DNA from 4 places in the Bradyrhizobium sp. HKCCYLRH2015 genome. Region 4 is predicted to be linked to each of the others. Evidence: predicted binding sites of a transcription regulator. Region 4 holds the regulator's gene; each other region holds the start of a gene.
What was found. The regulator PhoB, encoded in region 4, activates phosphate uptake and scavenging genes when phosphate is short. The targets are predictions, from matches to a motif close to TGTCATNNANCTGTCAT.

Region 1 (5,512 bases), on a different contig from region 4:
AGGCGGGCAGGAAGCCCTCGCTGACGATCCCGCCGACGGCGCCCTCGCGGCCGACCAGGATGGTCTCGACGTCGCGACCGTCCTCATTGGGAACGAGATAGGACGTCAGCGCCGGCCCGCAGGGAAAATGCACGATCTGCACGTCGTCGCCCGGACTGTAGAGCAGCTCGTTCGGCGTTGCCGTGTCCTCGACCAGATTCGGCGAGATCAGCGCGTAGTCGGCCGGACTGAGCCGCCGCAGCAGGTTGTTGTAGGGCCGTTCCCGGCTCAGCGTGGTCACACCCTGGCTCAGCATCGTCATCCCCCGTGCGCAACGCATGTGCGTGATCCGTGCTCCTTGTGTTCACAAGTGCACCGACACAGGAACTCTGATATGCTGCCTTGGTTCCAGGAACCCGCCAGCGCGCTCGAGAGGAGGCGCCGGCCGCGGGGTCCGTCCCTCCTCCTGGAACCCGCAGATCCCATGACCAGCTCGCAATCAGGCGTGCCCGAGTTCTATCAGCATGTGCTGGTCGTCGAAGACGACCCCATCATTGCGCTCGGATTGGAAGACACGATCACCGACCTCGGCGTTCCCGACATCAGGATCGCAGCCGACGTCGCCACCGCGCTCGCCATGATCGCCGAGCGTGTCCCGCAATTCGCACTCCTCGATGTCGGCCTGGTCCGCGAGAAGAGCTTTGCGATTGCCGAGCGGCTGGCGGCGCTCGGCATTCCCTTCGCATTCTCGACCGGTTATGGCGCCGACCGCGTGCCGGCCGCATTCGCCGACCGGCCGCGGCTGCCGAAGCCGTGCCCGACCGAGGCGCTGGAGGCCGTGCTGCGGCGACGCGATTAGTTGCCGTCGCAGCACGCGATCGTGTTGCCGCCGAGCAACAAGACCTCAGCCGAGCTTCGGATCGAGCGTGGTCGACCACAGCGCGACGTCGGCGCGATCCCGCAGGGTCACGGTCATCTGGCCCGTTGCGCCTTCGATCTTGACGTGGCCGAAGAACTGCATCCCGGCCGATGGCGGCAGGTTCTGCTTGTCGAGGCCGGGCGCCTTGATGAAGCGCACCTCGGGGCCGAAGGTGTTGTCGAGCTCGTTCGGACCGAACGTGCCGGCATGCAACGGACCGGAGACGAACTCCCAGAACGGCTCGAAGTCCTGGAACTGCGCCTTGTTCGGATCGTAATAATGCGCGGCCGCGTAGTGCACGTCCGCCGTCAGCCACACCGTGTTCTGGATCGGCGCCGTCTTGATGAAGCGCAGGATCTCGGCAATCTCGAGCTCGCGGCCGCGCGCCGGGCCGTCACCCTGGGCGATGGCTTCCGAGCCCTTCTTGTTGGCCGCGTCGTCATAGACGATGATGCTGAGCGGCATGTCGGAGGCGATCACCTTCCAGGTCGCGCGCGAATTGAGCAGCGCCTGCTTCAGCCAGCGCATCTGCTCCGGCCCGATGAAGTAGGACGCCGGGCCATATTTGTCCTCGAGATTGGGACCGTTGGCGCCGCGGTAGCTGCGCTCGTCGAGCACGAACACGTCGAGATGCGGACCGTAGTTGATGGTGCGATAGACGCGGCCCGGCTCGATGATGCTCTCGCGCATCGGATACATCTCGTGGAAGGCGCGCGCCGCGCGGGCCGCGAGCAGCTGGATGTTGCGCTCCTTGTAGCTCGCCGGCAGCTCCTTGGAAGCCGACCAGTTGTTGGTGACCTCATGATCGTCCCACTGCACGAAGATCGGCACCTCGGCATTGAAGGCGCGAACGTTCTCGTCGAGGAAATTGTATTTGTGGGCGGCTCGGAATTCGTCGAGCGTCTCGGCGACCTTGGCCTTCTCTTCCACGGTGAGGTTCTTCCACACCTTGTTGTCCGGCAGCTTTACCTCGGACTTGATCGGGCCGTCGGCATAGATGGTGTCGCCGGAATGCAGGAAGAAATCCGGGCGGTGCTTCTTCATCGTCGCAAAGGTGAACATGCCGCCATCATCGGGATTGATACCCCAGCCCTGCCCCGCCACATCCCCGCCCCAGACGAACGAGACGTCGCGCTTGTTGCCGGGCGCGGTGCGGAAGCGGCCGGCCACGGCCTCGCTTTCGACCGCGGTATGCGACAGGTCGCGGAACTTGACGCGGTAGAAGATGTCCTGGCCGCTCGGCAGGCCTTCGATCAGCATCTTGGCCGTGAAGTCGCTCTCCGGAAGCGCGGCGATCGGTGGCAGCGCCCGCGCGTCCTTGAACGATTCGGTGGTCGCCACCTCGACCAGCATCTGCGACGGCCGATCGGCACGCGCCCAGACCACGCCGCCATCCATGCCGACGTCGCCGGACTGCACGCCATGCGTGATCTGCGGCCGGTCGGCGGCGCGGCTCAGATAGGGCATCGCCAGCGTCGTGACGCCGGCTGCGGCGGCCGTCGACAGGAAGCGGCGGCGGGACAGGGCTGTGTGCGGTCGAGGAATGCGAAGCGTCATGCGGATCTCCTGGTCGGATCGCGCGCGGGAGCAGGCGCGAGTCACGGCCCGGCAGACCTAGGAAAGATTGATGACGCTGGAATTACAATCGCGCCCCGGCCGCCGCGTGACACGGCCGCAGCGCAAGCGTGGTCCGACCTCAGGTGCCGGCGGCACGCAACTGCGCGCCGGTTCGCTGCAGATTGGCGGGCATGCTCATCAGGATGAGCTTGCGATCGGCCACCGCGTTGTGGAACTGCTCGAGCGCGATGTTGAACGCGGTCAACGCAGCGTGCTCGATCGCACCGTCCTCGAAGAAGGTCAGCGTGTTGCGCAGGATCTCGTCGGCCTCGCTCTGCAATTGGTCGAGCTCCTCGGTCGAATCGCTCCTGCGCGCGATGGTGATCATCTCCAGCAGACGATCGCGCAGCGAGGTGTTGATGGTGCGTTCGTCGCGCTTGAGATAGCCGGCGAACCACGCACCGGCCGAACCCATCGCCGAAAGCGCCATCAGGCTCCACCAGATGTAGTCGCTGTAGCGGTCGAGGAAGGTCTTCTCCTCGCCGTCGACGAACGCCGCCGCGCCGGGATGAGCGGGGATCGCCGCGTCCTTGTCGGTGTCCGGCGTCTCGATCTTGGCGGCAAGCGGAAATTCCGACAGCAATTGCTGGCGCACCGAGAACAGCTGATGCGTGAACGTCGAGACCGTCGAGTCGGTGAGGCCCTTGCGTGCCACGATGTGGTGATTGAAGCTGATCGTCTTCACTTCATCTTCGGGGCGATCGGGCGCCCCGCCGAACGCGCCGGCCGGAATCTCGGTGGCCTCGTATTCGGGATGGTTCTGTGCGATGGCTGCGGCGGAATCGATGGCCAGGAACGTCGGAGGCCCGCTTTCCTTTGTGGCGGCGGCGATCGCATCCGCCGTGATCTTGCTGTTGATGGGACCGGCCGCCAGATAGACATCGGCCCTCTGGCTTCGGACCGCTTCGGCGGCCTCGGTGATCGGGAATTGGACGATCTCGACCTTGCTGGGGTCGACGCCATATTGGCGCAGGATGACCTTCAGCAGGTTCGCGTTCGCCGGCGTCCGGCCGATGATGCCGACTTTGTGGCCCGCGAGCTGCGAGATCTTCGTGATCTTGGCGCCACCTTTGCGGCTCTTGCCCTTGCCGGACGAGGGCACCCAGAGGATGACGACGTTCTTGCGCAGCGTCGCCACCGCCTGTGCGTTCTTTGGGACCTCGAGGTCACCCCGCACGATCGCAAGATCCACCTTGGCGGCGGCCAGCGCCTGCGCGCTCTCGGCGGCGCCCTCGGTCGGAACCGGCCGCAGCCTGACGGAGGCGTGCGACTGGGAAAAGGCCTGGGTCAGGGCCTGGACGACCTTCAGGTCGTCGCTGTTGGGCGGACCGACCGCGATCTTGAGCACCACGGGACGCATCGCAAAATAGTAGGCACCCGTCAAAGCGCCGACGACCGCAAGGATCCCGGCGATGACGATGAACACGGCAGGGCGCATCCGTGAGCGCTGCGCTGGCGTGGTCTGAGCATCTACCAGATTCTGTCCTCCGGTGGTCCTGGTCCCGGGCGATGCCACAGGCGGCTTCGTCTGGCCACGTCGTCCTTTGATAGAGCTGAACTGTAGCAAATTTCTTGTCCGCCCGGGGTGACATCTGCGTCATGGTTACCATCGCACCAGCCACCGGAGGATCGGGACAGGTCCGAGCCCCTCCGGCAACGGCCTGTGACAAGGCTCTGATCGGGATGCGTTTTCGGCTAGTCTGCGCAACCGGACCCCGGCGCGATCCGGCTGGAGGTAGACCCCGCAATCGCCCGGATGTTGCCACGTGTCCGGTCGATTGCACCACGAGAGGAGATCGAGATGCCGCAACGATTGTCGGCGGAGGCACGCGCCACTGCCTTGCGGGAGCTTCCCGGCTGGTCCGAGGCGGTGGGCCGTGATGCCATCGCCCGCACGTTCACATTCACAGACTTCAACGAAGCCTTCGGCTTCATGACCCGCGTCGCCCTGGTCGCCGAAAAGGCTGACCATCATCCCGAGTGGCGCAACGTCTACCGCACCGTCGAGGTGGTCCTCACGACCCATGACGCCGGCGGCGTGACCCTGCGCGACATCGAGCTCGCCAAGGCGATGAACGCGATCGCCGCGACGATGCGCGGCTGAGGCCTTGGCGACGACGGCACGCGCCTTGCGGCCGGCGTCGCCATCACCACATCCGAGGACGAGGACCGCGCCCCCGGCGCCGTCTGGAACCGGAGATCGGACATCATGTCGGATGCGACCGACTACAGCGTTGGCTTCGAGCCCGCGGAGCGGCTGGCCCGGGATCGCGAGACCCTTCGCCGTCGTTTCTGGATCAAGTTCAAGAAGGTTGTCGCGCGGTTGCCATTCGCCGAGGAGCTGCTTGCGGCGTATTACTGCGCCTTCGACAAGGAGACACCCCGGCACGTACAGGTCGCCCTGCTCGGCGCCATCGCCTACTTCGTCGTGCCGTTCGACTTCATGCCTGACGTGCTGCCCATCCTCGGCTTCACCGACGACGCGGCGGTGCTCGCCACCGCCATCCGCATGGTCGCCTCGAACATCACGCCCGACCATCATGCCGCCGCCCGCGCCGTACTCGCGCGGCTGGCGGCAGACAAGAACGCTGACGTCGCGAAGGACGGCGAGACGATCGGCTGACGACGGCTCCGGCCGGGCAAGCCGGGCGCCCGCAGTCAGCGCCTCGGAAGGGCGCAAAAGCAAAAAGCCCCGCATCCGCGGGGCTTTTCTCTTGATGGGACGTCGTCGAACGCTCCGAGCTCAGCGCTGGCCGCGCGCCTGGGCGCGGGCGCTGCCGGTCTTCTCGGCCTCCCAGGCCTGGTACTGCTTGAACAGCGCCTCGCGGTCGGCCTGGCTGGGCATCGCCCTGCCGGCGCTGCTCTGCTTCAGGAAGTCGTCGAAGCGGTCGCGTTGCGCGCCTTCCATGGCATGGCTCTCCAGCCATTTGCTGGCGGACGGCAGCCGCTGCCAGCCGGCGAGCGGGGCCGACAGCGAAACCTCCTTCCACTTCGGAT
Region 2 (5,512 bases), on a different contig from region 4:
TTCTTCAGCGGCGTGCCGTCGGCCGACTTCACCATGTTCTTGGTGAGCATGCGGGTCAGGTTGGAGTCATCTCCGTTGTTCCACCAGTTTGCGGCGACGTCGACGGTTCCTTGCGCCAGGGCAAGCACGGCGTTCTCGTGGCTGCCCGTAAAGATGACCTGGGAGAAATAGGTGTCGGGGTCGATGCCCATCTGGCTCATCTTGAAGCGCGGCATGTTGTTGCCAGAGGTCGAGTTCGGGTCCACCAGGCCGAGATTCTTGCCCTTCAGATCCTCGAGCTTCTGGTACGGGCTCTTGGCGAGCACGTAGAACACTGAATAATAGCCCTTCGAGCCGTCCGAGTTGACGTCGATCACGAAAGCGTCCGTCTTTACGCCCGTCACGCGCGCGCGGGCGAAGGAGGCCGGACCATAATAGCCGATGTGAATGTTGCCGGCGCGCTGGCCCTCGATGACCGCGGCGTAGTCATTGGCGACGCGCAGCGTCACCTTGACGCCGAGCTCCTTGGAAAGATAGTTCACGAACGGCGTGTAACGCTCGACGACACCCGAGCCGTTTTCGGCCGGGATCGCGGCAAAGGTGATCTCCGGATATTTGGTTCGCCAGTCCTCGGCCGAGGCGGACGAAGCGAACGACAGAGCGGCCAAACCGGCCAGAATGAGACGACGATTGATCATGGAACGTCCTTCAAGTTTCAGGGGACGATGTCAGGATTGACACGACAGATGCGCCCGCAGCACGCAGGCAATCAGGCGACGGCAACTTTGCCGACAGCCGGAACGGATTCGGGAGCTTTGGGCATTGCCGGCGGCATCACCTCGTCGGCCTCCAGATCGTACAGCTCGCGCGCGATCTGGCCGGTGAGCGCCGCCGGCAGATCGTCGAACACGACCCGACCATTCGCCATTCCGATCAATCGGTCGCAATAGCTGCGCGCCAGATCGAGCGAGTGCAGATTGCAGATCACGGTGATGCCGAAATGCTTGTTGATGCGCAGCAGCGCGTCCATGACGATCTTGGTGTTGCGCGGATCGAGCGAGGCGATCGGCTCATCGGCCAAGATGATTTCCGGATTCTGGACCAGCGCGCGCGCGATCGCGACGCGCTGCTGCTGCCCGCCCGAAAGCTGATCGGCGCGCTGCGCGGCGAGGGAGGCCATGTCGAACTGCTCGAGCGCGGACAGCGCCATGGCAACATCCGCCGCCGGCCAGAGCTGCGCCAGAGAGCGCCACGACGGGATTTCGGCGAGTCGCCCCATCAGGACGTTCGTGAGCACGTCCAATCGGCCGACCAGATTGAACTGCTGGAAGATCATCGCCGAGCGCGCGCGCCACTGCCGCAGGTCGCGGCCGCGCAGCGCCGTCACATCGAGATCCTTGAAGAAAATGCGGCCGCCGCTCACAGGACTCAGGCGATTGATGGACCGCAGCAGGGTCGACTTGCCCGCGCCGGAACGCCCGATCACGCCGACGAAGCTGCCGGGTGCAACAGAGAAGGACGCATTGTCGACCGCGGCTTTCATGCCAAAACGGCACGTCAGGCCATCCACCACCAGCATTGAATTCTCCAGACGCCTCGCTTTGGCCTATCGCTAACGTCTGGATTCTACAGTTATGTGACAGCAACACTGCGGCGCCACATCCGTCCACATGCCGGTCGGCAGTCATGTAGATGTCACGCATCTGTCATAGGGGAGACCCAACACCTTCACAGGCGTAGAGACAGGACGCGAGATGGCCGGCAAGCTGCTTTCGATTGAACCTACCGTTGACCCTTCGGCCAAGCTCCAGGACGTGACGCTCGGCGCCTATTGCGAGATAGGCGCCCGCACCATCCTGCAGGAGGTGACGATGGGCGACTACTCCTACGTGGTCAACGATTCCCAGATCACCTACACGACGATCGGCAAGTTCTGCTCGATCGCGGCGATGACCCGGATCAACCCGGGCAACCACCCGATGCAGCGGGCGACGCAGGCCCATTTCACCTATCGCGCCAGCGCCTATTTTCCAGGCGAGCCCGACGATGCCGAGTTCTTCGCCTGGCGGCGAGAGCATCATGTCCGGATCGGACACGACGTCTGGATCGGCCATGGCGCGATCGTGCTGCCGGGCCGCAACATCGGCACCGGCGCGGTCGTGGCGGCTGGCGCCATCGTCACCAAGGACGTTCCGGCCTATACCATCGTCGCCGGCAATCCGGCGCGCCCGATCAAGCGCCGGTTTCCGCGCGAGGTCGAGCAGCGGCTGCTGGATCTGGCGTGGTGGGATTGGAAGCACGAGGCGCTGCGCGCGGCGCTGCCCGATTTCCGCAAGCTCGAGATCACCGCGTTCCTGGATAAATACGAGGCCGCTCTCGACGCCCTCGTCCCGGTACGGCAGAGTGCCGCCCCATGACCGATATCTCAATCTCGCGGGGCCGCTGCCTCGTCGACACCGACCTCGCGGACACCTCCTTGATCATATCCGGCGACGTCATCGCCGGCATCGGGACACCGGGATGCCGGTCGGGTCTCGAACTCGATGCGGAGGGGCTCACCGTGCTCCCCGGCATCGTCGACATCCACGGTGATGCGTTCGAGCGCCAGATGATGCCGCGGGCCGGGGTCGATTTCCCGACCGACGTCGCGCTGATCGACAGCGACCGCCAGGCCGTCAGCAATGGCATCACCACGGTCTTCCACGCAACGACCTGGTCATGGGAGCCGGGCCTGCGCAGCGCCGACAATGCGCGGCGGCTGCTCGAATCGATCGAAGCGCTGCGCCCGCAGCTCGCGGCCGACACGCGCTTTCATCTGCGCCACGAGACCTTCAATCTCGACGACGAGGAGGAAATCGGCCAGTGGCTCGCCGATCGGCGCGTCGACCTGTTCGCCTTCAACGATCACATGGACTCGACGGTCGCGAGCCTGGACACGCCGCACAAGCGCCAGCGCATGGTCGACCGCACCGGCCTGCCCGGCGCGGAGTTCGACCGGCTGGTCGCGCGCATCGCCTCTCGCGCGGATGCCGTTCCAGCCTCGATCGCGCGGCTGGCCGACATCGCACGCAAGGCTGGCGTCCGCATGCTGTCGCACGACGACGACAGCCCGGCCATGCGCAAGGCGTTTCGCAGCCAGGGCGTGACCATCGCGGAATTTCCGGTCAACGAGGAGACTGCGCGCGAGGCCGCTCAGGGCGGAGACGCGATCGTCTTCGGCGCGCCCAACGTCGTTCGGGGCGGCAGCCATACCGGGTGGACGCGAGCCAGCGACATGATCGCCAAGGGCCTCTGCTCGGTGCTGGCCTCCGACTACTACTATCCAGCGCCGCTGCTGGCGGCGTATCGGCTCGCGGCCGACGGCGTTCTGCCGCTGGCACGCGCCTGGGATCTGATCTCGGGCGGCCCCGCACGCGCGGCCGGACTGGCGGACCGCGGGACGCTGGCCGAAGGCCGCCGCGCCGACGTCATTCTGGTCGATGACCGCGTGCCGTTGCGCCCCCGCGTCGTCGCCGTCATCGCGTCCGGCCGGCTGGTCTATCTGGCCGAGACCCATCGGCTGAACGCAGTGCCCGTGCGCACCATCGCGGCGGAGTAGCAGATCATGGTCGATGCGCCCCGCTACGCGATCTACTACGCCCCGGCGGCGACGACGGGCTTGGCCGGATTCGGCGCGAGCCTGCTGGGTTACGACGCCTGGAGCGGCGACGAGCCGAGCTTTCCGGAAGAAGTCGTTCGCGCGGTTCCCGACTGGGCCGAGCTGAGCGCGGACCCGCGCAAATATGGCTTCCACGCCACTTTGAAGGCGCCGTTCGAACTGGCCGATGCGCAGAGCGAAGCCTCGCTCCGCGACGCCTGTGCGGAGTTCGCGGCAAGGCCGCGCGCCATTCCGATCATTCGTCCCATCGTGGACTCGATCAGCGGCTTCGTCGCGATGATCCCTGGCGAGCCCTCGCCGGCGATGCAACAGCTCGCAGCCGATTGTGTCCGGACGTTCGAGCCGTTTCGCGCGCCGATGACCGCCGAGGACCGTGCACGGCGCAAGCCGGACCTGCTGACACCACGACAGCGCGATCATCTCGATCGCTGGGGCTATCCCTATGTCATGGAGGATTTCCGCTTCCACATGACGCTGACCTGCCGGCTGTCCGACGAACGACGCCGGCCGATCCTGACGATGATGCAGCAGAGATTTGCGGCGCTGTCGCTGACAGAGCTCCGGATCGACCGGATCGTGTTGTTCCGCCAGCCCAACGCCCGCCAGCGGTTCGGCATCATCGGAGACTGGCCGCTCACGGCCGTCCAGCGCATCTAGGGACGTCGGTTCGGCATGGCCGCATGGTGCGGCCGCGCCTGCCGGTCGAACAGCGCGACCGGCAATCTCGTCGGACCTACACCGCCTTCGTCAGGGCGCCATCGATGATCAGATTGGTTCCCGAAATGCGGCTTGCGAGCGGGCTTGCGAGCATCACGACGCCGTAGGCCACCTCCTGGGCTGTTCCCATGCGCCCCGTCGGATTCAAGCCCATTGCGGTCTTGAACAGGTCAGGCGATCCATTCTCGATGTTCTGCCAGATGCCGCCCTCGAAATAGGTGTTGCCCGGCGACACCGCGTTGACGCGAATGCCCTTGCCGACCAGTTGATGCGCGAGGCCCTTGGCGTAATGGATCAGCGCGCCCTTGATCGCACCATAGGATCCGGCGGCGAAATCGACTTCAAAGCCCGACACGCTGGAGATGATGACGATCGAGGCCGACTTCGACTGCTCCAGGTAAGGAATGGCTGCCGCGATCGCGTTGACCGTATGCATCATGTCGGTGCGAAAGGACTTCTCCCAGGTCTCCGGAGAGTCGCCCACGGCGAGCGCACTGACGTTGCAGACCACGCAATCGATCGCGCCCAGCTCCCTTGCCGCGCCGTCGACCCAGCCCTTCAGCGCCACGGGATCGGCGACGTCGATGCCCTGCCCCCACGCCTTCACGCCTTTCGACGCAAGTGTCGTCACGACCTTGCCGACTGCGTCGCCGTCGCGCGCACAGATCGCGACACCGGCGCCTTCCTCGGCGAACAATTCCGCGATCGCAAGGCCAATACCCTTGCTGCCGCCCGTCACCAGCACGCTCTGGCCGGCCAATCCCAGATCCATGATCGTCTCCTTTCAATCAGTTTCGGTTTTCAACCGTGATAGCCGGCGAGCAGAGCCTTGTTGACCTTGCAGATGTAGGTGTATTTCGGATTGACCACCTGGGTGCAGCGCGCCTCGGCGACCTGGCCGAGCAGCATGTAGGCCTCCGGCGCCGGAATCCTCCAATCGTCCTCCAGCCAGTTGATCATCTCCTCGAACGCGATCCGCATCGCGTCCTCGAGCGGGCGCGCGCAGCCCAGCGTGCAGATGTGCGTCGGCGTCTCGATTCGCGGATGGTTCAGCCGCGCCGGCGCCTTGTCCAACGACACCTTCACGGTGAGGTTCGCGGCGATCTCGATCGCGCCCATGCCGTTGGCTTCGCCGTCGCCCTGGATGGCGTGGCAATC
Region 3 (5,512 bases), on a different contig from region 4:
ACATCTCGGCCGTGGAGCGTGCTGGACTGACCACGCTCAACGAGAACCAGACGATCGAATATGATCTGGTGGAGAGCCGCGGCAAGACGTCGGCAGAGAACCTGAAGCTCTCGTGAGCATCGTCCCGGCGGAGGGCGCCACAGCGCGGGTTCGTAAACCAACTCACGAGCTCCGCGTCAGGTTCGCTCGCCGCCGATGATCAGACTTCGTCAGCCTTGATGTGCCCCCGGCCCCGCCGGGGATTTTTTTGTCCGCGACAGCTAGCGGACGACCGGCCAGATCAGCGTATGATCGCCTTGCTCCACGGACGACGTCCGGCAGAGATCGCCTTCGAGTCGCACCAAGCCCTTGGCCAACAGCTTCAGCGCTTCCGGATAGATCCGATGCTCGACGCCGAGAATGCGCGTCGACAGCGTGTCCGGCGTGTCGTCGTCCCTGACCACGACCGCGCCCTGCATCACGATCGGACCTGCATCCGTCTCCGGGATGACGAAATGCACGGTGGCGCCTGACAGCTTGACGCCGGCGCGCAGCGCCTGGCCATGCGGATCGAGGCCGGGGAATGATGGCAGCAGCGACGGGTGAATGTTCAGCATCCTGCCATACCAGCGCTGCACGAACTCCGCCGTGAACAGGCGCATGAAACCGGCCAGGCAGATGATCTCGATGCCGCGTGCATCGAGCGCCTGCTGCAGTCTGGCTTCGAACCCTGCGCGGTCCTTGCCGAACGGCTTGCTCTCGATGATTTCGATCGCGACGCCGCTCTCCTGCGCTTTCTGCAGCCCGGCCGCATCGGCCCGGTTGGAGATCACGACGGCGATCTCGGCCGGAAATTCCGGCTGCGCCGCCGCGTGGATCAGCGCGGCCATGTTCGACCCACGGCCCGAGATCAGGATGGCGACGCGGCGCTTCATCGGCACACTCGTCTCACAGAGCCAGATCGAGGGCGCCGGTGTAGATCACCCGCTCGTCGCCTGTCGCAGCAACGACCTCGCCGAGCCGCGCGACGTGCTCGCCATTCGCGGTGAACACCTCGATGACGGCATCGACGGCCTCGGCCTTGACGATCGCGATCATGCCGATCCCGCAATTGAAGGTGCGCAAGAGCTCGCGCTCGGCAATGCCGCCCTGCTCCGCCAGCCATTTGAAGACCGGCAGCACCGGCAGGCCCGTCAGGTCGATCGAAACGCCGAGATGCTTCGGCAGCACGCGTGGAATGTTGTCGGTGAAGCCGCCGCCCGTGATGTGTGCGAGCCCCTTCACCGCACCGGTCTCGCGGATGGCGCGAAGGCATGATTTCACATAGAGGCGGGTCGGCGTCAGCAGCGCCGCGCCGAGAGTCAGGACCGGCGCGAACGGCGCCGGCGCATCGAAGCCGAGGCCGGACTGGGCGACGATCTTGCGCACCAGCGAATAGCCGTTGGAGTGGACGCCGGAGGATGCGAGCCCCAGCACCACGTCACCGGCCGCGATGTCGGGAGACGGCAGCAGCGTGCCACGCTCCGCCGCGCCGACCGCGAAACCGGCAAGATCGTAGTCGCCGTCCTTGTAGAGGCCCGGCATTTCCGCGGTCTCACCGCCGATCAGCGCGCAGCCGGATTCCCGGCAGCCTTCGGCGATACCGGCCACGATCGACGCCGTCGCCTCCGGGTCGAGCTTGCCGCACGCAAAGTAGTCAAGGAAGAACAGCGGCTCGGCGCCCTGCACGACGAGATCGTTGACCGACATGGCGACCAGGTCGATGCCGATGCCGCCATGCAGCCCGGTCTCGATCGCGATCTTCACCTTGGTGCCGACGCCGTCGGTCGCCGCGACCAGCACCGGATCCTTGAATCCAGCGGCCTTGAGGTCGAACAGGCCGCCAAAGCCGCCGATCTCGGCATCCGCGCCGGCGCGGGCGGTTGCGCGCACCATGGGCTTGATCAGATCGACCAGACGGTTTCCGGCATCGATATCGACGCCCGAATCTGCATAAGTGAGCCCGTTCTTGCGCTCGGTCATGGTAAAAACCCCTAATCTGGCCGCTGGTTACGTCGGAATCCGGCCGCGCGCAATGGCTCGCAAGGGGCTCGTCCCCACACTATCTAGGAACCGTACCGGTTCGCCCTGTTTCGGAATCGGGTTGTCTTTTGATCGAGTCGTCGTCGGGACCCGCTGCGTGACCATTCCCCACAGTATCCCCAATCTGATCACGCTGGGTCGAATCCTGCTGGTTCCGATCGTCGTCTGGGCCATTGCGGCCGGCCAGATGGAGATCGCGTTTCTGGTCTTCGTGGTCGCGGGGGTGAGCGACGCCGTGGACGGCTTCCTGGCCAAGCGCTTCAACCTGCGGTCCGAGCTGGGAGCGCTGCTCGATCCTCTCGCCGACAAGGCGCTGCTGGTCTCGATCTTCGTCACGCTTGGCATCTGGGGCGCGATCCCGCGCTGGATCGTCATCCTGGTGGTCTCGCGCGACATCATGATCGTCTCGGCGGTGATCGTGTCCTGGCTGTTCGACAGGCCGGTCGCGATGAAGCCATTGATGGTCTCCAAGCTGAACACGGTCGCCCAGGTGGGATTCGCGGCGCTTGTGCTGGCCTCGCTCAGCTTCGGCTTCGAGCCCAGGCCCTACGATGTGGTGCTGATGGTGCTGGTCACCGTCTTTACCCTCGTGTCGGTCGGGCTGTATCTCGTCGACTGGGTGCGCCACATGAGCACCATCGAGGTCCGGTGATCCTCCGCGGAGGGCCCGTCCTGACCTCACGCACCACACGATACGGAGCAATTCGATCTTGGCCGGCCATATCCCCCCTCGTCAGCTGGCCTTCGCGCTGCCGCATGCGGAGAGCCTGACGCGGGACAATTTCTTCGAAGGTCCAGGCAACGCGGCCGGGCTCGCTCTGGTCGACGCCTGGCCGGAATGGCCGGCGCGGACCATGTTCCTGGTCGGCCCCGACGGCTCCGGCAAGAGCCACCTCGCCGCGATCTGGGCCGAGCAGGCAGGCGCCCGATCGCTGTCCGCGCATGCCCTTGAGGCAGGCGTGGTCCCCGGGGCGCTCGCCACCGGCGCGCTGGTGCTGGAGGATCTGACCGCAACCGGTCTCGACGAGCGGGCGCTGTTTCACCTGCTGAACCTGGCCCGCCAGGACGAGGCCTTCGTGCTGATCACGGCACGCGAGGCCCCGGCGGCCCTGCCGATCGCCCTGGCCGATCTGAGGTCGCGGCTGCGTGCCGTCCCAGTGGTCACGCTGCTGCCGCCCGACGACCAGCTGTTCCGGGCCCTGATCGTCAAGCTGGCCGCCGACCGGCAAATGGCGATCGACGAAACCGTGGTCAGCTATCTCGCCAGCCACATCGAGCGGTCCTATGCGGCGGCACGCCAGACCATCGCGCTGCTGGACAACGAGTCGCTGCGGCTCGGACGCCCCGTCACCCGGGCGCTGGCGGCGGAGCTGCTCCGCCCGGCGTGACCGGCGGCCATCTTGACGGCGGTTGATGACGGAACCTCAATGGTGCCGGCAACGTCATCCCCTGGTCACCCAGATTGGGCTACGGTCGACCATTCGCGACTGGACGGATATGGATCGAATTCCCTATGGATACCGAGCAAGTTACTGAAATTTCAGAGAAAGCACCGGTCTCGGCGCCGTCCATCGAGATTGCCTCGAGCCCCGAGCGATTCATCAATCGGGAGCTGTCCTGGCTTCACTTCAACCGCCGCGTTCTGGAGGAATCGGTCAATCCGCGCCATCCCGCCCTGGAGCGGGTGCGCTTCCTGTCGATTTCCGCCAACAACCTTGATGAATTCTTCATGGTGCGCGTCGCCGGCATCCGCGCCCAGGTCCGCGAGGGCATCGCCGAGCGCAGCCCCGACGGTCTGACGCCGACCGAGCAGCTGAAGCTGATCAACGAGACGGTGTCGCAGCTCGCCATCGACCAGCAGGCGATCTGGCGCGACCTGCGCAAGTTTCTCGGCGAGCTCGGCATCGTGCTGGTCGACGGTCAGGACGTCACCAGGAGCGAGCGCGCCTGGATCGAGGACCATTTCCTCGCCAACATCTTCCCGCTGCTGACGCCACTCGCGATCGATCCGGCGCATCCGTTCCCGTTCATCCCGAGCCTCGGCTTCACGGTGGCGCTGCAGCTGATCCGCTCCGCGGACGGGCGTCCGATGAACGCCCTCATTCGCATGCCCGGCAAGATCGACCGCTTCATCCGCTTCCCCGGCTCCAAGGATGGCGTGATCCGCCTGATCACCCTGGAGCAGGCGACCGGACTGTTCATCGGCCGGCTGTTTCCGGGCTACACCGTGAAGGGCCAGGGCGCCTTCCGGATCATCCGCGACAGCGAGATCGAGATCGAGGAAGAAGCCGAAGACCTGGTGCGGCTGTTCGAGACAGCGCTGAAGCGGCGCCGCCGCGGCTCGGTGATCCGGCTCGAGATCGAGGCCAACATGCCGGAGGAGCTGCGCCGCTTCGTGCAAAATGCGCTGTCCACGACGGATGACGAGGTGTTCGTCGTCGACGGCGTGCTGGCGATGAACGAGCTGTCGCAACTGACGCGGGTCGACCGGCCCGACCTCGAATTCGCGCCCTACGTGCCGCGCCATCCCGAGCGTGTCCGCGACCATGGCGGCGACATCTTCGCCGCCATCCGGCAGAAGGACCTGATCGTCCATCACCCTTACGAGTCGTTCGACGTCGTCGTGCAGTTCCTGCAGCAGGCGGCGCGCGATCCCGACGTCGTTGCGATCAAGCAGACGCTGTACCGGACCTCCAACAATTCGCCGATCGTGCGCACGCTGGTGGAGGCCGCCGAGGCCGGCAAGTCGGTGACGGCCCTGGTCGAGCTCAAGGCGCGTTTCGACGAGGAGGCCAACATCCGCTGGGCCCGCGACCTGGAGCGCGCGGGCGTACAGGTGGTGTACGGCTTCCTGGAGCTGAAGACGCATGCCAAGCTGTCGATGGTCGTGCGCCGCGAGGGCGGCAGCCTCACCACCTATGTCCACACCGGCACCGGCAACTATCATCCGGTGACGGCGCGCATCTACACCGACCTGTCCTACTTCACGTCGGACCCGGTGATCGGCCGCGACGTCACGCGGGTGTTCAACTACATCACCGGCTATGCCGAGCCGATCGACATCGAGAAGATGGCGGTGTCGCCGCTCACGCTTCGCAAGCGCATCATCGAGCACATCCACGGCGAGACCAGCTTCGCCCGCCAGGGCAAGCCGGCCGTGATCTGGATGAAGATGAACTCGCTGGTCGATCCCGACATCATCGACGCGCTGTACGAGGCCTCGCAGGCCGGCGTGTCGATCGAGCTGATCGTGCGCGGCATCTGCTGCCTGCGTCCCGGCCTCCCCGGACTGTCGGAGAACATTCGCGTCAAATCGGTGATCGGCCGCTTCCTCGAGCATGGCCGCATCTACTGCTTTGGTATGGGTCAGGGCCTGCCGAGCGCCAAGGCCGCCGTCTACATCTCCTCGGCCGACATGATGCCGCGCAATCTCGACCGCCGCGTCGAGGTG
Region 4 (5,512 bases):
TCACCCGGCTCGCCGCGATCTCGGTTCTGTTGATCCTCGGCGGCATCATCATCTCTCTCATCATCGGCGCCTGGCCGGCGATGAAGGCCTACGGCTTCGAATTCCTGTGGACGCGGCGCTGGGCGCCGTCGGCCGATCCGCCGGTGCTCGGGGCGCTCGGCCCGATCTACGGCACCCTGGTCACGTCCTTCATCGCGATGCTGATCGCGATTCCGGTGGGTCTCGGCATTGCGATCTTCCTCACCGAGCTGTGCCCGCAATGGCTGCGCCGTCCGATCGGCATTGCGATCGAGCTGCTCGCCGGCATTCCCTCGATCATCTACGGCATGTGGGGCTTTTTCGTTCTGGGCCCGTTCCTGGCCTACACGTTCCAGCCGTTCATGATCAATCTCTGCTCTGGCATCCCGGTGCTGCAGGACATCTTCGCCGGTCCGCCGTCCTATCTCAGTCTGTTCAACGCCTCGCTGATCCTGGCGATCATGGTGCTGCCCTTCATCACCTCGATCTCGGTCGACGTGTTCAAGACCGTCCCGCCGGTGCTGAAGGAAGCGGCCTACGGGGTCGGCTGCACCACCTGGGAGGTCGTGCGCAGCGTCGTCATTCCCTACACCCGTGTCGGCGTCATCGGCGGCGTCATGCTGGCGCTGGGTCGTGCGCTCGGCGAAACGATGGCGGTGACCTTCATCATCGGCAACTCGTTCCGGATCTCATCGTCGATCTTCGCGCCGGGCACCACGATCTCGGCCGCCATTGCCTCTGAGTTCCAGGAGAGCGACGGCCTGCACCAGTCGAGCCTGATCCTACTCGGCCTGCTGCTCTTCGTGCTCACCTTCTTCGTGCTGGCGAGCGCGCGCCTGATGCTCATGCGGCTCCAAGCAAAGGCGGGAAAATAAGCCATGTCCAGCGCAGATTCGCTCACCGCCGATACGCCGGTCAATCCGATCTATGCGCGCCGACGCCGCAGGGACATCGTGATCCGCGGCCTCTGCGTCGCCGCCGCGCTGTTCGGCGTCACCTGGCTGGCGCTGATCCTGTTCACGCTGTTCTATAACGGCCTCGCCGGCCTCAGCCTGCAAGTGTTTTCCGCCGACACCCCGCCGCCGGGCTCGAGCGAAGGCGGCCTGCGCAATGCCATCGTCGGCTCTCTGATCATGACGGTCATCGGCGTCGGCATCGGCGCGCCGCTCGGCCTGTTCGCCGGCACCTATCTGGCGGAGTACGGCCGCAACGACCGCCTGACCTCGGTGATCCGCTTCATCAACGACATCCTGCTGTCGGCGCCCTCGATCATCATCGGCCTGTTCATCTATGGCGCTGTCGTGGTGCCGATGGGCGGCTTCTCGGCGCTCGCAGGCTCGCTGGCGCTGGCGGTCATTGTCATCCCCGTGGTGCTGCGCACCACCGAGGACATGCTGCTGCTGGTGCCCAACCCGCTGCGTGAGGCGGCCTCGGCGCTCGGCCTGCCGCGATCGCTGGTGATCCGGCGCATCGCCTATCGCGCGGCGCGCTCGGGCCTGATCACCGGCGTGCTGCTGGCCACCGCCCGCGTCGCCGGCGAGACCGCGCCCTTGCTGTTCACTGCGCTGTCGAACCAGTTCTGGAGCCTCAGCCTCTCCAAGACGATGGCCAACCTGCCCGTCACCATCAACAACTTCGTCCAGAGCCCCTATGCCTATTGGAAGCAGCTGGCCTGGAGCGGAGCCCTTCTGATCACTCTGGCCGTGCTCGCCCTGAATGTCAGTGCACGCATTCTCGGCGCCGAGAGGAACGCAAAATGACCGACCTGTCCGTATCCGTCAGCCAGCCCAATCCCGCCGCGCTGAACGGCAAGGTTTTGCCGGAAGCCCCCGCCAAGGTGACCGCGCGCAACCTGAACTTCTATTACGGCGATCACCACGCGCTGAAGAACATCAACCTGTCGCTGGGGACCAACCGCGTCACCGCGTTCATCGGCCCGTCCGGCTGCGGCAAGTCGACCCTGCTGCGCATCTTCAACCGGATGTACGATCTCTACCCGGGCCAGCGCGCCGTTGGCCAGCTCATGCTGGACAACACCAACATCCTCGATCCCAAGCTCGACCTCAACCTGCTGCGGGCCCGGGTCGGCATGGTGTTCCAGAAGCCGACGCCGTTCCCGATGACGATCTACGAGAACATCGCCTTCGGCATCCGGCTGTATGAGAAGATCTCCAAGTCGGAGATGGACGACCGGGTCGAGAAGGCACTGCGCGGCGGCGCGTTGTGGAACGAGGTCAAGGACAAGCTCAACGCTTCGGGCCTGTCGCTGTCAGGCGGCCAGCAGCAGCGGCTGTGCATTGCGCGCACCGTGGCGGTCCGGCCGGAGGTGATCCTGTTCGACGAGCCGTGCTCGGCGCTCGATCCGATCTCGACCGCCAAGGTCGAGGAGCTGATCCAGGAGCTCGCCGAAAACTATACGATCGCCATCGTGACGCATAACATGCAGCAGGCGGCGCGCGTCTCCGACAAGACCGCCTTCATGTATCTCGGCGAGCTGATCGAGTTCGACGACACCAGCAAGATCTTCACCTCGCCGAGCGATCGGCGGACCCAGGATTACATCACCGGCCGGTTCGGCTGACGCCGACGACATTGACTTCAGGAGATCATCATGGCCAGTGAACATACCGCCAAGGCGTTCGACAGCGATCTGCAGGATCTCACCCGGCTGGTGTCGGAAATGGGCGGCCTCGCCGAGCGTCTGATCGTCGATTCCGTCGGTGCGCTGGTGCGGCGCGACATCGCACTCGGCCAGAAGGTGGTCGCCACCGACGCCGAGGTCGACAAGCTGCAGCGCATCATCGAGGAGCGCGCCGTTCTTACCATCGCCCGGCGACAGCCGATGGCGGTCGACCTGCGCGAGATCGTCGGTGCGATGCGGGTCGCCACCGATCTGGAGCGCATCGGCGATCTCGCCAAGAACATCGGCAAGCGCGTCGCGGCGCTGGAGAGCGACTTCCATCCGCTCAAGCTGATCCGCGGGCTCGAGCACATGACCGACCTGGTGCAGTCGCAGGTCAAGACGGTGCTGGACGCCTATGCCGCGCACGATTTGCCGGCGGCGATGACGGTGTGGAAGGGCGACGAGGAGGTCGACGCCATCTGCACCTCGCTGTTCCGCGAACTCCTGACCTACATGATGGAGGATCCGCGCAACATCTCGTTCTGCATCCATCTGATGTTCTGCGCCAAGAACATCGAGCGCATCGGCGATCACGCGACCAACATCGCGGAGACCGTCTTCTATATGATCGAAGGCCAGCAGATCATGGACAAGCGCCCGAAGGGCGACATGACGAGCTTCGCGACGACGATCCCCGGCAACTGAGAGAGACGGTTCTGACATGGGCGCCCGAATTCTGGTGGTGGAGGACGAGGAGGCGCTGACGACGCTCCTGCGCTACAACCTCGAGGCCGAAGGCTACGAGGTCGAGACGGTGGCGCGCGGAGACGAGGCCGACACACGGCTGAAGGAGCGCGTTCCCGATCTCGTCGTGCTCGACTGGATGCTGCCGGGCCTGTCCGGCATCGAGCTGTGCCGCCGCCTGCGGGCGCGGTCCGAGACCCGGCAATTGCCGATCATCATGCTCACCGCGCGCGGCGAGGAGAGCGAGCGCGTGCGCGGCCTCGCGACCGGCGCCGACGACTACATCGTCAAGCCGTTCTCGGTGCCGGAGCTGCTGGCGCGCGTGAAGGGCCTGCTGCGGCGGGCGAGCCCGGAGCGGCTGGCGACCGTGCTGTCCTATGGCGACATCGAGCTCGACCGCGAGAAGCGCCGCGTGGCGCGCTCGGGACGGCCGATCGATCTCGGCCCGACCGAATACCGCCTGCTCGAGTTTTTCCTGGAGCATCCCGGCCGCGTGTTCAGCCGTGAGCAGCTGCTCGACAGCGTCTGGGGCCGCGACATCTATATCGACGAGCGCACGGTCGACGTCCATATCGGCCGCCTGCGCAAGCTGCTCAATCCGGGCCGCGAGCAGGACCCGATCCGCACCGTGCGCGGCGCCGGCTATGCGCTCGATGATCGCTTCGCCAAGAGCGAGCAGGTGTAAGGGGCGATCGGGCGTGAGGACGAAGCAGGTGTGAGGCGCGAAGGAGCCCGATTGAGAAGATCGTGGTCCGCTTTCCGCCACGCCGCCGCCGTCTTGATCGTGTCTGCTTCGTGGCCCGTCACGATGTTTCGGTCCCAGCGGACGCCCTTGATCAAGACCATCATCATATCTCTAGCCGTCCTGCTCGGCAGCGCGGCGGGCGCCGCGGCCGCCGAGCTCGAAGACGCGGTCGCCGCGGCGGGAAACGGACAGCACGCCGCGGCGATGCGCCGCCTGCTGCCGCTGGCCGCCAAGGGCGATGCGCGGGCGCAGTTCGACGTCGGCTTCATGGAGGCCTTCGGCTGGGGCCAACCGCGCAACCCCGCCGAGGCGCTGGCGTGGTATCGCAAGGCCGCCGATCAGGGCCTCGCCGTCGCCCAGCATTATCTCGGCATCGCCTATGTCAACGGCGAAGGTGTCGCGAGCAATTATGGCGAAGCCGGCCGCTGGTTCAGCCGCGCGGCAGCGCAGGGCTTCGCCCAGTCGCAATACATGCTGGGCCTGATGCTGCTGGACGGTCGCGGCGTGAAGCAGGACGTCGTGCAGGGCTACGCCTGGCTGGTGATGGCGGGTCGCAGCGGCGTGCGATCGGCCGGCCGCGACGTGCAGCGGGTCAAGCTGACCGAGCCGCAGCGCGTCCAGGCCCAGAGCGCCATTGCGGCCTGGCGGCCGAAGCCGGAATCGGCGGAGGCGGGCGTCGCCGCTCCGCGTCCGGAGCAACTGCTCGGGCTCGACCGCCACATCGGCGAGGTCGTCGATCCCACCTCGTGGCCGGCGTCGTCGATCGGCGTCGTCACCGTCGCGCAATACTCGACCGGCGGCTGGTGCACCGGCACTCTGGTCGCGCCGCGCGTCGTGCTCACCGCCGCGCATTGCGTGTTCAACGGCGTCGCGCAGGTCAGCCCCGGCAATGTCCGCTTCCTGGCCGGCATGAACAGGGGCACGCCGGCGGCATCGTCGGTCGCCGACAAGCTGATCGTGGCGCCGGACTTCGTCCCGACCCGGCACGACAGATGGTCGCTCGACCGCTCGCCCGCCGATTGGGCGCTGATCGTGCTGAAGGATGCGCTGCCGTCGAAGCCGGTCGCGGTCAAGGCGCTGACGCGCGAGGAACTGCAGGCTGCGACCAAGGCTGGCGCCATTTCCGAGATCGGCTACGGCCAGGAGCGGCGCTATTCGCCGACCGGCCAGCGCAATTGCAGCGCCGGCATGACCAGCGATGCCCGGCTGCTGACGGTGCATTGCCTCGCCAATTTCGGCTATTCGGGCTCGCCGATCCTGGCCGAGGTCGGCGGGCAGCCGACCGTTGTCGGCATCTTCTCGGCGTTCCACGAGGAGACCCGGCTGATGTTCGCCGCGCCCGCCAGCCAGTTCGAGGCGGTCGTGCGGCGCGAGATTGCGGC

Region 1: ACQR1H_RS19915 (alkaline phosphatase D family protein) is a predicted target of PhoB. The motif match lies at 2,526-2,542, and genes of this name have one in related genera.
Region 2: phnC (phosphonate ABC transporter ATP-binding protein) is a predicted target of PhoB. The motif match lies at 1,673-1,689, and genes of this name have one in related genera.
Region 3: ACQR1H_RS29545 (RNA degradosome polyphosphate kinase) is a predicted target of PhoB. The motif match lies at 3,502-3,518, and genes of this name have one in related genera.

The regions. Positions count from the first base shown of each region.
Region 1 covers NZ_JBNPUO010000007.1:229,172-234,683, forward strand. The annotation lists gene ACQR1H_RS19905 (Crp/Fnr family transcriptional regulator) at 1-295, opposite strand, end outside; gene ACQR1H_RS19910 (response regulator) at 464-838, shown strand; gene ACQR1H_RS19915 (alkaline phosphatase D family protein) at 884-2,455, opposite strand; gene ACQR1H_RS19920 (TAXI family TRAP transporter solute-binding subunit) at 2,595-3,941, opposite strand; gene ACQR1H_RS19925 (4a-hydroxytetrahydrobiopterin dehydratase) at 4,317-4,619, shown strand; gene ACQR1H_RS19930 (YkvA family protein) at 4,725-5,138, shown strand; gene ACQR1H_RS19935 (TAXI family TRAP transporter solute-binding subunit) at 5,259-5,512, opposite strand, start outside.
Region 2 covers NZ_JBNPUO010000011.1:19,314-24,825, reverse strand. The annotation lists gene phnD (phosphonate ABC transporter substrate-binding protein) at 1-677, opposite strand, end outside; gene phnC (phosphonate ABC transporter ATP-binding protein) at 749-1,558, opposite strand; gene ACQR1H_RS26805 (DapH/DapD/GlmU-related protein) at 1,734-2,396, shown strand; gene ACQR1H_RS26800 (alpha-D-ribose 1-methylphosphonate 5-triphosphate diphosphatase) at 2,393-3,577, shown strand; gene ACQR1H_RS26795 (DUF1045 domain-containing protein) at 3,584-4,294, shown strand; gene ACQR1H_RS26790 (SDR family NAD(P)-dependent oxidoreductase) at 4,371-5,126, opposite strand; gene ACQR1H_RS26785 (acetamidase/formamidase family protein) at 5,156-5,512, opposite strand, start outside.
Region 3 covers NZ_JBNPUO010000012.1:297,483-302,994, reverse strand. The annotation lists gene ACQR1H_RS29570 (cold-shock protein) at 1-116, shown strand, start outside; gene purN (phosphoribosylglycinamide formyltransferase) at 261-914, opposite strand; gene purM (phosphoribosylformylglycinamidine cyclo-ligase) at 928-2,001, opposite strand; gene ACQR1H_RS29555 (CDP-alcohol phosphatidyltransferase family protein) at 2,159-2,713, shown strand; gene ACQR1H_RS29550 (DnaA ATPase domain-containing protein) at 2,772-3,449, shown strand; gene ACQR1H_RS29545 (RNA degradosome polyphosphate kinase) at 3,575-5,512, shown strand, end outside.
Region 4 covers NZ_JBNPUO010000002.1:528,626-534,137, forward strand. The annotation lists gene pstC (phosphate ABC transporter permease subunit PstC) at 1-893, shown strand, start outside; gene pstA (phosphate ABC transporter permease PstA) at 897-1,778, shown strand; gene pstB (phosphate ABC transporter ATP-binding protein PstB) at 1,775-2,599, shown strand; gene phoU (phosphate signaling complex protein PhoU) at 2,630-3,346, shown strand; gene phoB (phosphate regulon transcriptional regulator PhoB) at 3,363-4,070, shown strand; gene ACQR1H_RS06545 (trypsin-like serine protease) at 4,218-5,512, shown strand, end outside.